Regions from separate parts of the Halomonas profundus genome, predicted to be linked through region 2. Evidence: predicted binding sites of a transcription regulator. Region 2 holds the regulator's gene; each other region holds the start of a gene.
What was found. The regulator sigma-54, encoded in region 2, starts transcription at its own class of promoters, with help from an activator protein. The targets are predictions, from matches to a motif close to TGGCACNNNNNTTGCTNT.

Region 1 (3,501 bases), 540 kb from region 2:
CATTTTTTCGGTAATGGTGGTTTTACCGGCGTCGGGGTGCGAAATAATAGCGAATGTCCTGCGAAGCTCGGCTTCACGGGCTAATTGAGTCTCTTTCATTGTGCCTCTTCAAATATAGGGTCTCATTCGCAGCACTCACTCAGCAGCTTTCGCTAACTGGCCACCGCGCGTTGAGCCATGTCCATTGCGACAATTGTAACGCTTGGAGGCGGCTGTTGTCGCGGGTGGCGTCAAATGTGACGCTCTTGAAAAAGGCCAAAAAAAACGCTGAACAAGTCAGCGTTTTAATCTTACAAAGTGGCACAAGGCCGATGTTAACCACCACCAAAGCCGGGGGCTAGGCGAAGGTATTTACCTGCGTACCTAGGGTGCCCTCTTTAGCTAGATCTGGCTGCGCGCCAGTATCGGCAGAGGCCATTATTTCAGTTACTTGATCAGCTTGCGTATCCAAAGCTTCTTTGAAAACCTGCATTTGAGCCTGTTCGGCGGTTTGCGCCTGATTCATATACAGCGATGCACTGACTGAACTGCTGATGCCTACATCCATATATCCACCTCATGGTGTGCAAATGTACTTATAAACTAGCAAAGCATTAGATCACGCGCAAAGATACCGTCTCTATTACTGGTGCTAGCGTCTATTACTATCGGCCTAACTCGCCTGATCATTAATAAATAAAGCGCTAGTTAGAACCTATCAGCACGAAATGGTGCCATATCGATGGCCGTGGGCTGCCCCTCCATCATATCCGCCATTAGATGACCGGTGGCGGGCCCCAGAGTGAACCCCTGATGGCCATGGCCAAAGGCAAGCCACAACCCTGGATGCCTTGGCGCAGGCCCAATCACTGGCTTCATATCGGGCAAACAGGGGCGCGCGCCTTTCCAAGGGGCGTCATCGCGTCGCTCGCCCAAGGGGAACACGCTGCGTGCCACTTTCTCGGCGGCGCCCAGTTGATTGACATCAGCAGGCGCATCCAAGCGATCAAGCTCAGCGCCGGTAGTCAAGCGAACCCCTGCGTTCATCGGCGCCAGCAGGTAGCCCACCTCGGCATCCATAACCCAGAAATTTAGCTTGGCTGGCGCTTGAGGCGCGTAATGCATGTGGTAGCCACGTTTTACAAAGGTAGGAAAGTGGTAGCCCAATTCTTTTAGCCAGCTTCCCGCCCAGGGCCCTAGCGCCACGACGACGTCATCTACTTCTAACGCTTCAGCAGCGGTATTGACCTGCCAGCGATCACCCATTTGCTGAACCGACTTGATATCCGACTGCAAAATACGCCCGCCATCATTACTAAACGCTTGGGCGTAAGCCGCGACCAACCCACCTGGATCAGCAACCGTCCAGGGATCAAGCCAGTGAATTGCGCCGATAATGGTGTCACTCAAAGAGGGCTCTTTCTGCGCAAGAGCCGCCTTATCCAGTTGCTCAAACTGCACGCCATAAAGGCGCCGTGCTTCTTCGGCCTCGGTTATCCGCGCAGCAAGTTTTTCAGGCGTGCGATATAGCTCAAGCCATCCCTGCCTGCGCACCAAGTGCTCAGCGCCTGCGGCTTCAATCATCGGGCCGTGGGTTTTTAGCGAAAGCTGAATCAGTGAGGCGTATTCCGGCACGATTTTCTGGTAAGTCTTCGGCGCTGAGTTCATCCAGTAGCGCAATAGCGGGGAGGCGGCGTTGACCATACCCGCGGGGCGGTAACGAATATCTACCCGACGGTTAGGTAAAACGCTGAGGAGCGTTTTAACGTCGCGGGGAAAAGGGTAAGGCCTTACCGCTTCCCGCTGAATGATACCCGCATTGCCAAACGAGGTTTCGCGGCCAGGCTGAAGGCGATCTACCAGGGTCACCTCATGCCCACGCTGGCGCAGATGCCAGGCAATGCTGACACCGACCATGCCTGCTCCCAAAACTACCGTTTGACGCGCCATCTTGATGCACTCCCTTTTCAGCGTTTATGAACCACAATTGAAGATCTATAACTAATTGAAAAATATCACCAATCAATGCGCATTAACACAGTAGAAAACGCTATTTTATTTCTAAAAATCAGTAATTAATGCTGCCATTAGCGTTAAAAAGGATGACTTCACTATTAGCGGCATAACAATTGCTTAGTTTCTATTAGGAAACCTGAATAGCAGTCAGTTAGCACCGGTGCAACGGTTCCCCCTCCTTCCGCTTAAAACAAACAAAGCACCAAAAAGAAGCGCACTTGCACCAAAAGATACTAAGGAAAACACCATGCCTACCACGCTAAATTTGGACAGCTCGTTGCTCGATATGCTCTGGGTGCTCTGGGCCGCTGCTCTGGTATTTGTGATGCAAGCTGGCTTTCTCTGCCTGGAAGCGGGCACTACGCGCACCAAGAATGCTATCAACGTCGCTATGAAAAACGTAGCGGACTTTGCCATTGCCGTCAGTATTTTTTGGTTAGTCGGTTTTGGTCTCATGTTTGGCGACTCTCACCACGGCTTAATCGGCACAACGCTGTTTGGTTGGCAATTAGAAGCCTCCAGCCACTGGGTGATTACCGTTTTTATTTTCCAAGCAATGTTCTGCGCCACCGCCGCTACCATTGTGTCGGGCGCAGTGGCAGAACGTATGCCCTTTTTAGCCTATACCTGGACGGCCCTCTGGATAGCCTTGGTTATCTATCCGGTTTTTGGGCATTGGGCATGGAGCGGGCTTTTGGATGGCGCGGAAGGCTGGTTAGGGGCGCTAGGGTTTGTCGACTTTGCGGGCTCCACGGTCGTACATAGCGTAGGCGGTTGGGTCGCCCTGGCAGCGGTACTGTGTATTGGGCCACGCAGCGGACGCTTCAGCCACGGTAAACCACCTACTGCCTTCCCTTCAGGCAACTTACCCCTCGCCATGTTAGGCGCACTGTTTATGATCTTAGGCTGGTTTGGCTTTAACGGCGGTAGCACCCTGGCCGTTACCGAGCAAATACCCAGCATAATAGCCAATACTGTTTTGGGCGCCGTCGGCGGCATCCTTTCGGGCATGCTGATGGGGCTACGCACTCGGCGCTACGCCGACGTTATGTATGCGATTAATGGCGCCATTGCGGGCTTGGTCGCCGTCACCGCCAGCGCTCATGTGATCTCCTTATCGGCGGCATTTGGGCTGGGTGCGGTTAGTGGCGTACTGATGGTACTGACCAGCGAATGGCTGATAAGCAAACATATTGATGATGCAGTCAGCGCCATACCCTCGCACCTCGTCGCGGGCGTATGGGGTACGCTAGCACTGCCCTGGGTCGCTGACTTAACACTGATGGATAGTGGCTTGTCGCGATCCGCTCAGTTTGGCGTTCAGTTGATCGGTGTTGTGGTGTGCGGCGTTTGGAGCTTTGGCAGCGCCTGGCTACTGTTCCGCATTACCCGGCGCTTCCTGCCCATACGCGTCTCACCTGAAGCAGAAAAGATGGGCCTCAATCTCGCCGAGCATGGCGCCAAAAATGAGTTGAACCAACTGCTTGAGCATATGCGCCAGCATGA
Region 2 (3,501 bases):
AGAGGCGTCTATTTTCCGCAAACTCTCGGTTGCCGAGAATATTATGGCGATACTCGAGACCCGCAAAGAGCTTAACCGCAGCGATCGCGAACAGCGCCTGGAAGCGCTACTCGAAGACTTCCATATCACCCATATTCGCGACAACCTGGGCATGAGCCTTTCGGGCGGCGAGCGCAGGCGTGTAGAAATAGCCCGCTCGCTAGCCACAGAGCCCGCTTTTATTCTGCTCGATGAGCCTTTTGCGGGCGTTGACCCCATCTCGGTAGGTGAGATTAAAACCATCATTCGTGCACTGAAACAGCGCCATATCGGCGTGCTGATCACCGATCACAACGTGCGTGAAACACTAGACATTTGCGATATCGCCTATATCGTCGGCGATGGGCAAATCATCGCCAGTGGCTCGCCCGCCTCGATTCTCACCAACCAAAAAGTAAGGGATGTGTATTTGGGCGCCGATTTTCGCCTGTAATGTTTTTGCCTTAATCGCCCCTAAATAGCGCTTTAAAACAACTTTACGACCAATGGCATGCTTATTGCACTTGCGCCAAGCACTCACTCGCACTAGGGTGGAGCATTCTGATTAACGAGTGGTTCTCAGATGGTCATGAAAGCTTCTCTCCAACTGCGTATCGGCACACAGCTGACCATGACGCCCCAGTTGCAGCAGGCCATTGCGCTGCTGCAACTCTCTACGCTGGATCTTCGTCAAGAAATTCAGCAGGCCCTCGATGCCAATCCCATGCTGGAGCAGGAAGATGAATTTAGTGAACAGGCTGTCAGCGAGCCTAAGGAAGAAGAGTGGTCAGAGAGCATCCCTACTGAGCTCTCGGTAGATAGCGACTGGTCAGATACCTATCAAGATATGGGAAGCCAGGGGGGCAGCAGCAGCGAAGGCCCCGACTTTGAGCGCCAGGCAGCCGGGCAGAGCCTTCATGGCCACCTGCTGTGGCAACTCGCCATGACCGATTTTAGCGCTCGCGAGCAGCTTGTCGCGGAAAGTTTAATCGACGCGCTAGACGCCAACGGCTACCTGACCCAGCCGCTCAACGACATCCGTGAAGGGCTTCGTGCCCAGGGCATTGACGGGCTAAGCCAACGCGAAGTGGAAACCATTCTACTCAAGCTCCAGCAGTTTGAGCCGACCGGCATATTTGCCCGTGACTTGCGTGAATGCTTGATGCTGCAGCTCGCCGCTCTCCCCGATAATACGCCACTGCTGGTTCCCGCCCGCCGCTTGGTGCGGCAGTTTCTCGAAGCGCTTGGCAAAGACGATATGCGTCTGCTGAAACGCCGTCTAGGGCTCGACGACGAACAGCTGGCCGATGTCATCCTGCTTATTCGCAGCCTAGACCCACGCCCAGGCAGCGCCTACGGCGACACCGATGACAGCTATGTCACCCCCGATCTAGTCGTCCGCCACGATAATGAAGGCTGGCATTTAGAGCTCAACCCCGAGGCCCTGCCACGGCTGCGCATTCAGCCCGACTACGCCAGCTTGATTAAGCGTGCGGATAAAAGCGATGACAACCAGTTTCTCAAAGAGCACTTGCAGGAAGCGCGCTGGTTGATCAAGAGCCTCTCTAGCCGAAACGATACGCTGCTGCGTGTTGGTCGCGAAATCATTACCCGCCAGATTGGCTTTTTAGAGCACGGCGAAGAAGCCATGAAACCACTGATACTGGCCGACATTGCCGAAGCCGTGGAGATGCACGAGTCGACTATTTCACGGGTAACGACGCAAAAATATATCCATACACCCCGTGGTGTGTTTGAACTCAAATACTTTTTCTCAAGCCAGGTGAGCGGTCAAGATGGCGACAGCCACTCCAGCACCGCCATCCGTGCACGACTCAAGAAACTGATTCAAGAGGAGCCGCCCGGCAAGCCGCTTTCAGACAGCCGCTTAGTGACGCTATTAGGCGAAGGAGGGATTCAAGTGGCGCGTCGTACGGTGGCGAAATACCGTGAAGCCATGGGCATTCCCTCTTCCAGTGAACGGCGTCGTTTGCGCTAACTTCGTTAACGTTTCAGGGAAACTCTCGACAAGGGCTTTGCAACGCGGCAAAAAGGGTTACAATCGAAGTACAGTCCGATGGATAAGGAGCACGTCAATGCAAGTAAATATCACTGGTCATCACGTAGAACTGACTGACGCCTTGCGTGACTATGTCAACGAGAAGCTTGAGCGTGTAGAGCGCCATTACGACAATATAACTACGGTGCAAGTCACCTTATCAGTGGAGAAAGAGCGCCAGCAGGCCGCCTGTACGCTGCACGCCGCAGGTGCTGACTTACATGCGGAAGCCCTAGACAGTGATATGTACGCCGCTATCGACGCACTAGCGGACAAAATCGACCGTCAACTCGTTAAACACAAGGAAAAAGCACAAGCTCGCGCCCAAGGCGCCGGTGTGCGTTAATTCAATGACGTTGGAAACCATACTCCCCCCGGAACGCGTTCTGTTCGACGTCCCCGGGGGCAGCAAAAAAAGGGTGCTGGAGTTTTACAGCACCTTTATCGCCCAAAATATCCCCAGCCTGGACAGCCAAGAAGTGTTTAGCCGTTTAATCGGCCGCGAGCGCTTAGGTAGTACGGGTATTGGTAACGGCGTGGCTATTCCTCATGCGCGTAGCCCCCACTGCAACGCCCCTATCGCTGGATTTTTGAAACTGGCTGAAGCGATCGATTTTGACGCTATCGACGGCGACCCGGTAGATCTGGTGTTTGTCCTGTTGGTACCCGAAGAGGCAGATGACACGCATCTCTCACTACTGGGTCAGGTAGCGACCATCATGAATGATGCGGACACGCGCCAGCAACTGCGTAAAGCAGCCAGCCAGCGCGAACTGCTTGAGCTGATTACCGCCAAAATTCGCGAGCAATCAGCGGCCTAAGGGTCTGAAACCCTGTTCAGGGCAGATCACAGCAGGTTATCCGCTCACCACCCTCAACGCAGCTTGATCAAAGCAAAGAGAGACTCTATGCAACTGGTGATCATTAGCGGCCGCTCCGGGTCAGGTAAATCTATCGCCTTGCAAGCGCTGGAAGATCTTGGCTACTACGCGATTGATAACCTCCCAGCTATGTTGCTGGGGTCGTTGGTGGATGAACTGCGTGACCAGGGCGACCGAGCACATTTAGCGGTGAGTATTGATGCCCGCAATTTGCCGGGAGCTCTGGAGCGCCTGCCCTCTTTATTAGACGAGTTGCGCCAGCGTAAAATCGTCTTTCAAGTTATTTACCTGACCACCGATGCGCGCATACTGCTTGAGCGTTACTCAGCAACGCGTCGCCGTCATCCGCTGACCCGCGATAGCGAAATGACGCTGGAAGAGGCGATCAATAAAGAAGAGACGACGCTAGAGGATATTCGCGATCTGGCCGATCTATTGATCGATACATCACGATTATCGGTGCACGATTTACGCCGTCGCATTACCGACCAAGTAGCCCATCAGCGGCGCGACAAGCTGACGCTAACGCTGGAATCGTTTGGG
Region 3 (3,501 bases), 2.3 Mb from region 2:
AAGCTCGGAACCGCCATTGAAACCGAACCAGCCCATCCACAGAATGAAGGTACCCAGCGTTGCCAGCGGCATGTTGGCACCGGGAATAGCGTGGATAGAACCGTCTTTACCGTATTTACCTTTACGTGGGCCTAGCACGATCACACCCGCTAACGCAGCCGCCGCACCGGCAAGGTGCACAATGCCGGAACCCGCATAGTCAGAGTAGCCCACTTCAGACAACCAGCCGCCACCCCAAGTCCAGTAGCCAGACACCGGATAGATAAACGCGGTCATTACCACAGCAAAGGCCAGGAATGCCCACAGTTTCATACGCTCAGCGACGGCACCCGACACAATTGACATGGCGGTTGCCACGAACACGACTTGGAAGAAGAAGTCAGAACGCATGGAGTAGTAGGGCGCGTCATCGCCGCCTGCGGTAACCGCATCCACACTGTTTTCAGCGCCAATCAAGAAGCCCAGATTGGGCAGGAAGCCGCCAGCGCTGCTGGAGTACATGATGTAGTAGCCCACCAGCAGATACATGGTGCAGGCAATGGCAAACAGCGCGATATTCTTGGTCAGTATCTCAGCGGTGTTTTTGGAGCGTACTAAGCCCGCCTCTAACATGGAGAAGCCTGCCGCCATCCACATGACGAGCACACCGCAAATTAGAAAATAGAACGTATCGAGCGCGTAGCTCAGATCAGTCAACTCATTCATTGTAAGTTCCCCGTTGAACTATAGAAATGATCCGAAAAAGCAGCGTTAAACGGCGTCTGCACCGCGCTCGCCTGTCCGAATCCGAATAACGTCTTCAAGCGGTGTCACAAACACCTTGCCGTCACCGATCTTGCCGCTGTTAGCCGCACTACAGATTGCATCCAATACGCTCTCCAAACGGGCGTCGTCTACGGCCACTTCCACTTTTACCTTGGGTAGAAAGTCGACGACGTACTCCGCGCCACGATACAACTCGGTATGCCCTTTCTGACGGCCAAAACCTTTAACTTCAGTGACCGTAATGCCCTGAACGCCGTTGTCGGCCAATGCCTCACGAACGTCGTCGAGCTTAAATGGCTTGATGATAGCGGTGATGAGTTTCATCCCGGATCTCCCCTGCTGGATAAGTCCTGCTAGATTGGTAGCGGCACAGCCGCCAGAATAAGCACCTGAACCGATAATGCGCATACTGTGCCAGCTGACTTTTTTTGCTTATAAGTCAGCCAATTGGCCGTCATCAAAAGTGCAGCTCAGAGCTAAATCTGAGCAAATCCATTCTCACACCACCGCTATTGCACCAAAAAAGAGCGTAAGCAAAAGTAGCCTGCTCTATTTCGATGCACACCCTGGGTTAAGCAGTAAAAACACGCGATACATGCGAATTCGCCAACTGTTGCGTATCCTTACCGGTAAGCAATATTTAAAGCAGGTTTATCTAGGAGAGAACGATGGCGCCTCAAGACCGTATTAGCCGCTTGGCCCAGCAGATTGGTGACCGTTTACAAAACGCCTCCCAAGCGCCAGAAGATATTCAAAAGGGAGTGCAGCAAGTCGTGCGTGGCGCCTTCGACCGCCTGGAGCTTGTCTCACGGGAAGATTTCGACATTTTAATGGATGTACTGCAGCGCACCCGTTCGCGGGTAGAGGCGTTAGAGCGCCAAGTCGCTAACCTTGAAGCAGCCGTTGATGCCTCCGCGCCAACGACATCCACGCCACTCGAAGCTGAAGCCCCACCGGCTCCAGAGCAGCATGCGCCGGAATCAGATGCAAAAGACGAGAAGAATAAACCCGCTTAACGTTCAAGCTTCATTAGCAGCAATAGGGAAATGGCCTATTGCTGCGTGCACCGCAAAATAAATACGAATCACTATCGTTGACTTTGTTTTTCGTGGTGATACTCTCCGCCTTTGATTTTCTTACCGTCTGCGGATTGTTCACTATGCACGCCCTGTCACTATCAAACCTATCTGTTGCAAAGCTGCCTTTTGCAAAGCCTTTTTTTTCGCCGTCGTCTGTTTCAATATCTGGGCTTGTTGGCACCGGCCTGTTACTGAGCTTCTCCAATGGCGTTTTCGCCCAAAATACTGCGTCTAGCGCCGACGAGACCATGGTGGTCGTTGGATCGCGCACTCCTAGTCAGATCAGTCAAATTCCCGGTGCTGTATGGGTAATTGACAAAGAGATGCTGCAACAGCAGACCCGCAATGGTGCAGACCTAAAGACAGCATTGGGGCATCTGGTACCGGGGTTGGATCTGGCGCCTCAAGGGCGCACCAATTATGGGCAAAACATGCGAGGCCGGGGCGTGCAGGTACTCATTGACGGCGTATCGCTGAACAGTTCCCGTGGGCTTTCCCGACAGTTCGATGCCATCGATCCCTTCAATATTGAGCGCGTGGAAGTGCTTTCCGGCGCCAGCAGCCTGTATGGCGGCGGTGCTACGGGGGGCTTGATCAATATCATTACCCGCAAAGGTGAAGAAGGCCTGAACTGGCGTACTGAAGCAGGCATCACCACCGGCTTCAACAACAGCGATGACATAGATCGACGCCTCGCACAATCCATCAGCGGTGGTAACGAGCGGGTTCAAGGCTATCTGGGTACCGCCATTGGCGACAACGGCCGCCACTATGACGGCAGCGGCCAGGAAATCTTTCCCGATATCGCCCAGACCGACCTACAGGATAATCGCAGCATTGATGTATTGGGCAACCTCTCTTTCCGCTTGACCGATGAACAGAGTCTGGAACTGGGTGCCCAGCTGTACCGTTCAGGCTATGAAGGTGACCGGGGTGTTTACTTTCCCAACCTCGACGCTGCCACGCCCAACTTGAACGATGCCGAAATTCGCGATGGCTACCGTTCACAGCGCGATCCGGAAACCGACCGTAAGCTCGTCAACGTCAACTATCACCACGCCAACCTGTGGGGGCAAAACTTCTACCTGCAGGCGTTCCACCGGGAGGAGGAGTCCAGCTTCCAGGCATTTCCCTACCCAATTTCCGACGGCCTGCAATTTCGCGCCTCGCAACAAAACACCGATTTAAGCGGCATCAAAGCGCTGTTTGAATCGCGCCTGGGTGATGACGTTTCGCTAACCTACGGCCTCGATCTGGATCGTGAAACTTTCGATGCCAGCCAGATGCTGTTCGATACCAACATCTCGGACGCCTCCGGCGGCCTGGTGCAACAGGCATCAGGGGTTGAACCCCGCTACCCCGGTTATCAAGTGGACGGGCTTTCAGGCTTCCTCCAGGGCGATTGGCAGGCCACCCAGGCGCTCAAGCTCTCCGCAGGGTTGCGGCAGCAGCATATGGACGTCGAAGTGGATGAATTCCAGGGGATTCCTGGCGGCGAGAATGACTATGAAGCAACGCTCTTCAATGCCAGCGCCCTCTACGACTACGGCAACGGTCACCAGAACTGGCTGCAGTTTAGCCAGGGCTTCGAACTGCCAGATCCTGCCAAATATTACGGCAAGAGCCCCGACGTAAGTGTCGATAACAACCCGTTATC
Region 4 (3,501 bases), 780 kb from region 2:
CACCAACGTTACGCCCGCACTGAGGCCTATCGAGCGCTGGCGGCACCCCATCGCCGTATGCATGACAGTGGCGAGGAAGCACTTAAGTTTGCCCGCCTGGGCGACCGCAATGGTCAACTGGCCGCCTTGGGAGTCATGGAAGAAGCCAGCCAGCAGCTCGCCCTGCAGTTGGACAACCTCATGGAGCACGCCATGTATGAGGCGCCCTATTCAACCAATCATCACTCACCGCTTGCGGGCGCACCTTAAATAGCCGTTGTACGCTAAATAGCCTTTCGTCTTATCTAGCCGCCTATGCCATGCTGGTTGCAATAAAACCACTTTCCTCACCAGCAGCAATGGGAAAAAGCATATGGCACAGGTCAAAAAGCTAGATCTCGCGTTACAAGGCGGTGGCGCCCACGGGGCTTATACCTGGGGTGTCATTGATCGCCTACTGGCAGATGACCGCATTGAGATTGAGGGCATCAGCGGCACCAGCGCCGGAGCAATGAATGGCGTGGTAATGGCCGATGCGCTCACAAGAGGCGATAAAGAGACCGCTCGGCAAGCACTGCACGACTTTTGGCAAGCGGTGAGTCGCGCGGGTATGGCCAGCCCCATCCGCCGCTCTCCCTTGGACATATTGACCGGCAACTGGAGCCTGGATCACTCGCCCGGTTTTATTGCGATGGACCTATTAAGCCGTGTGGCCTCCCCCTACCAACTCAACCCACTCAATATAAATCCGCTGCGCGATATCGTGGCCGAACATATTGATTTCGAGCGGGTTAGGCAATGCCAACAGCTTAAGCTGTTTGTCGCGGCCACTAACGTACGCACGGGTAAACAGCGGGTGTTCCGCCGTGAAGAGATGAGCGTTGACGCGGTGATGGCCTCCGCTTGCTTGCCCTTTATATTCCAAGCAGTGGAGATCGACGGCGAAGCGTATTGGGATGGTGGCTACATGGGTAACCCCGCCCTGTTTCCTCTCATGGAGGAGTGCAGCGCACGGGATATTCTGCTGATACAAATCAACCCAATCAGCCGTAACGAAGTCCCCACCTCGGCATCGGCCATTATGAATCGCCTCAACGAGATCACCTTTAACTCAGCACTGATTAAAGAGATCCGTATGATTGCGCTGCTTAAGCATACCCTCGATGAGCAAGGCATTGAAAACTGCTACCAGCAGGCGTTGTTCCACCGCATTAGCGGCGAGCAGGCACTTGAGGGCCTCTCTGTCTCCAGCAAATCCAATTCTGAGTGGCCTTTTCTATGCCATCTTTTCGAGCAGGGACAAGCTGCCGCTGAACGTTGGTTAAGCGAACACTTTGAAGCGATTGGTAGCCACTCCACACTGGATATTGATGCCGTCTATTTACATGAATAATGGCTGCACGTTCAGTCCGCCCATTGCACCCTTCTAGCACCAAGATGCCGCAAAATCGGCGTTGCATGCCCAATCATGCAGCATAGACTTGATCACTCATCTCTAACACGCACAACAAAAAATAAATTAAGATATTGATTTTTAGCAATAAATATTCAGCTGGCAAACTACCTGCATAACTCCTACCAGTGGTGGTAGGCGTGGACCAGGCCCAACTGGGTACGAGTGCGTCGAGCCTGACCTTCAACGATGAAGGCATGTTCTCGTCAATTGTTTGCGTAACGCGCTAACTTGTTTGCGTTGCGTAGCGACTAACTCGTTTTATGCCCCGTGAGGCCATCCCATGGACATACGCAACAAAGCCAACCGTATTCGGCTGCTTAACTTCTCGACTCCTCAGATGCGCGCTTTCCACTTTTCATGGTTCGCGTTTCATATCTGTTTCTTCGGCTGGTTCGGCATCGCCCCTCTTATGGCGATTGTTCGAGAAGACCTTTCACTGACTCAAACACAAATCGGCAATACGATTATCGCTTCGGTAGCGATTACGGTCATTGTGCGCCTTGCGATTGGCGTACTGTGTGACCGCATCGGTCCGCGTAAAACCTATACCGGGCTACTGATATTAGGCGCTATTCCGGTGATGGGCATTGGCTTGGCCGATAGCTTTGAAACCTTTCTATTGGCGCGCTTAGCCATTGGGGCCATTGGCGCCTCCTTCGTGATTACCCAGTACCACACCTCGATGATGTTCGCCCCCAATGTGGTCGGTACCGCCAACGCTACTAGCGCAGGTTGGGGAAACCTGGGGGGTGGCACCACGCAGATACTGATGCCACTAATCTTCTCGGGCATGCTGATGCTGGGCGTTAACGAAGCCTTTGGCTGGCGTTTAGCGATGATGGTGCCTGGTGTAGTGATGTTCTTTACCGGCATTGGCTACTGGTTCTTTACCCAGGATGCCCCCAACGGCAACTTCAGTGACCTGCGCGCACGCGGCGAATTGCCTGAAGCTTCAGGAGAAAATGGTGCCGCGCAAAGCTTTCTAGCCGCCGCCAAGGATATTCGTGTTTGGGCGCTGTTCGTTGTCTATGGCCTCTGCTTTGGCGTGGAACTGACGATCAACAATATTGCCGCCATCTACTTCTTTGATAAGTTTGATCTTACCCTGGCCACCGCGGGTCTGATTGCCGGTCTGTTTGGTTTAATGAATATTTTTGCGCGTACTTTAGGCGGCGTCTTCTCGGATCTTTTCGCTAAGCAAGGGGGCTTGAAAGGACGCGTTCGCTGGCTGTTTATTGCCTTGGTTTGCGAAGGTATTGCGTTGGTAGCGTTTTCGCAGATGCACGTATTAAGTCTAGCGATAGGTATAATGCTGGTGTTCAGCCTGTTTGTGCAGATGGCGGAAGGCGCTACTTTTGGCGTGGTGCCGTTTATCAACAAAAAGGCGCTGGGTGCCGTGGCGGGCATAGTCGGCGCTGGCGGTAATGTGGGCGCGGTAGGCGCTGCCTTTCTGTTCCGCAGCGAAAGCCTGACCTATCAGCAAGGTCTGTTCTATTTAGGCCTCACTGTACTGATCCTGGCTTCATGTGTGTTGGTGGTACGCTTTAGCGATGCTACCGAAGCAGAAGAGGCCAAAGCGTATAGCGACGCAGTAGGTGATGATGTAGGCGCGGGCGCTCTGTCGTTACGCTAAGCGCTTTCCAGTACACTCATACTTCCATAACGTTCCTGTTCACTCCCATACGCTTCGGCATGGTATGGGAGAATAACGGTATGGGAGTGTTCACATTTAGGCGGCGAGTCACCAAGGAAATTTCTATGTCTTCAGCGCAGCAACTGCTCTTAACCGCCATCCGTTGCGATATCGACAACCTTACCCACCTTGCCACCACCGCCGATATTGTCGGCGACATCAGCCGCTTTATTCATATGCTCCAGCGTGAACGGGGCGCATCGACGATTTACCTTGTTTCCCAGGGGCAGCGCTTCAAAACCCGCCGCGACACCTACCGGCAACACAGTCAGCAGGCCGAAACACTAATGCGCCAACGGCTGGAAGCGCTCAGTGAGGAGGCCCGCCCCCAGGCCGCCGCGCGCTTACTGCGCCGGATTGCCGCCGTCTGGTA

Region 1: a site for sigma-54 is predicted at 2,098-2,115, ahead of LMS44_RS11150 (ammonium transporter). Genes of this name have one in related genera too.
Region 3: a site for sigma-54 is predicted at 1,165-1,182, ahead of LMS44_RS22390 (P-II family nitrogen regulator). Genes of this name have one in related genera too.
Region 4: a site for sigma-54 is predicted at 1,533-1,550, ahead of LMS44_RS05245 (NarK family nitrate/nitrite MFS transporter). Genes of this name have one in related genera too.

What each region holds. Positions count from the first base shown of each region.
Region 1 covers NZ_CP086344.1:2,481,859-2,485,359, reverse strand. Annotated here, with positions in the region: gene LMS44_RS11165 (peptide chain release factor 3) at 1-99, opposite strand, end outside; gene LMS44_RS11160 (putative motility protein) at 338-547, opposite strand; gene LMS44_RS11155 (NAD(P)/FAD-dependent oxidoreductase) at 688-1,929, opposite strand; gene LMS44_RS11150 (ammonium transporter) at 2,243-3,501, shown strand, end outside.
Region 2 covers NZ_CP086344.1:1,937,521-1,941,021, reverse strand. Annotated here, with positions in the region: gene lptB (LPS export ABC transporter ATP-binding protein) at 1-472, shown strand, start outside; gene LMS44_RS08600 (RNA polymerase factor sigma-54) at 602-2,017, shown strand; gene hpf (ribosome hibernation-promoting factor, HPF/YfiA family) at 2,115-2,423, shown strand; gene LMS44_RS08590 (PTS sugar transporter subunit IIA) at 2,428-2,898, shown strand; gene rapZ (RNase adapter RapZ) at 2,986-3,501, shown strand, end outside.
Region 3 covers NZ_CP086344.1:4,924,568-4,928,068, forward strand. Annotated here, with positions in the region: gene LMS44_RS22385 (ammonium transporter) at 1-705, opposite strand, end outside; gene LMS44_RS22390 (P-II family nitrogen regulator) at 751-1,089, opposite strand; gene LMS44_RS22395 (accessory factor UbiK family protein) at 1,434-1,781, shown strand; gene LMS44_RS22400 (TonB-dependent receptor) at 1,925-3,501, shown strand, end outside.
Region 4 covers NZ_CP086344.1:1,160,641-1,164,141, reverse strand. Annotated here, with positions in the region: gene LMS44_RS05255 (CZB domain-containing protein) at 1-249, shown strand, start outside; gene LMS44_RS05250 (patatin-like phospholipase family protein) at 353-1,372, shown strand; gene LMS44_RS05245 (NarK family nitrate/nitrite MFS transporter) at 1,716-3,068, shown strand; gene LMS44_RS05240 (nitrate regulatory protein) at 3,194-3,501, shown strand, end outside.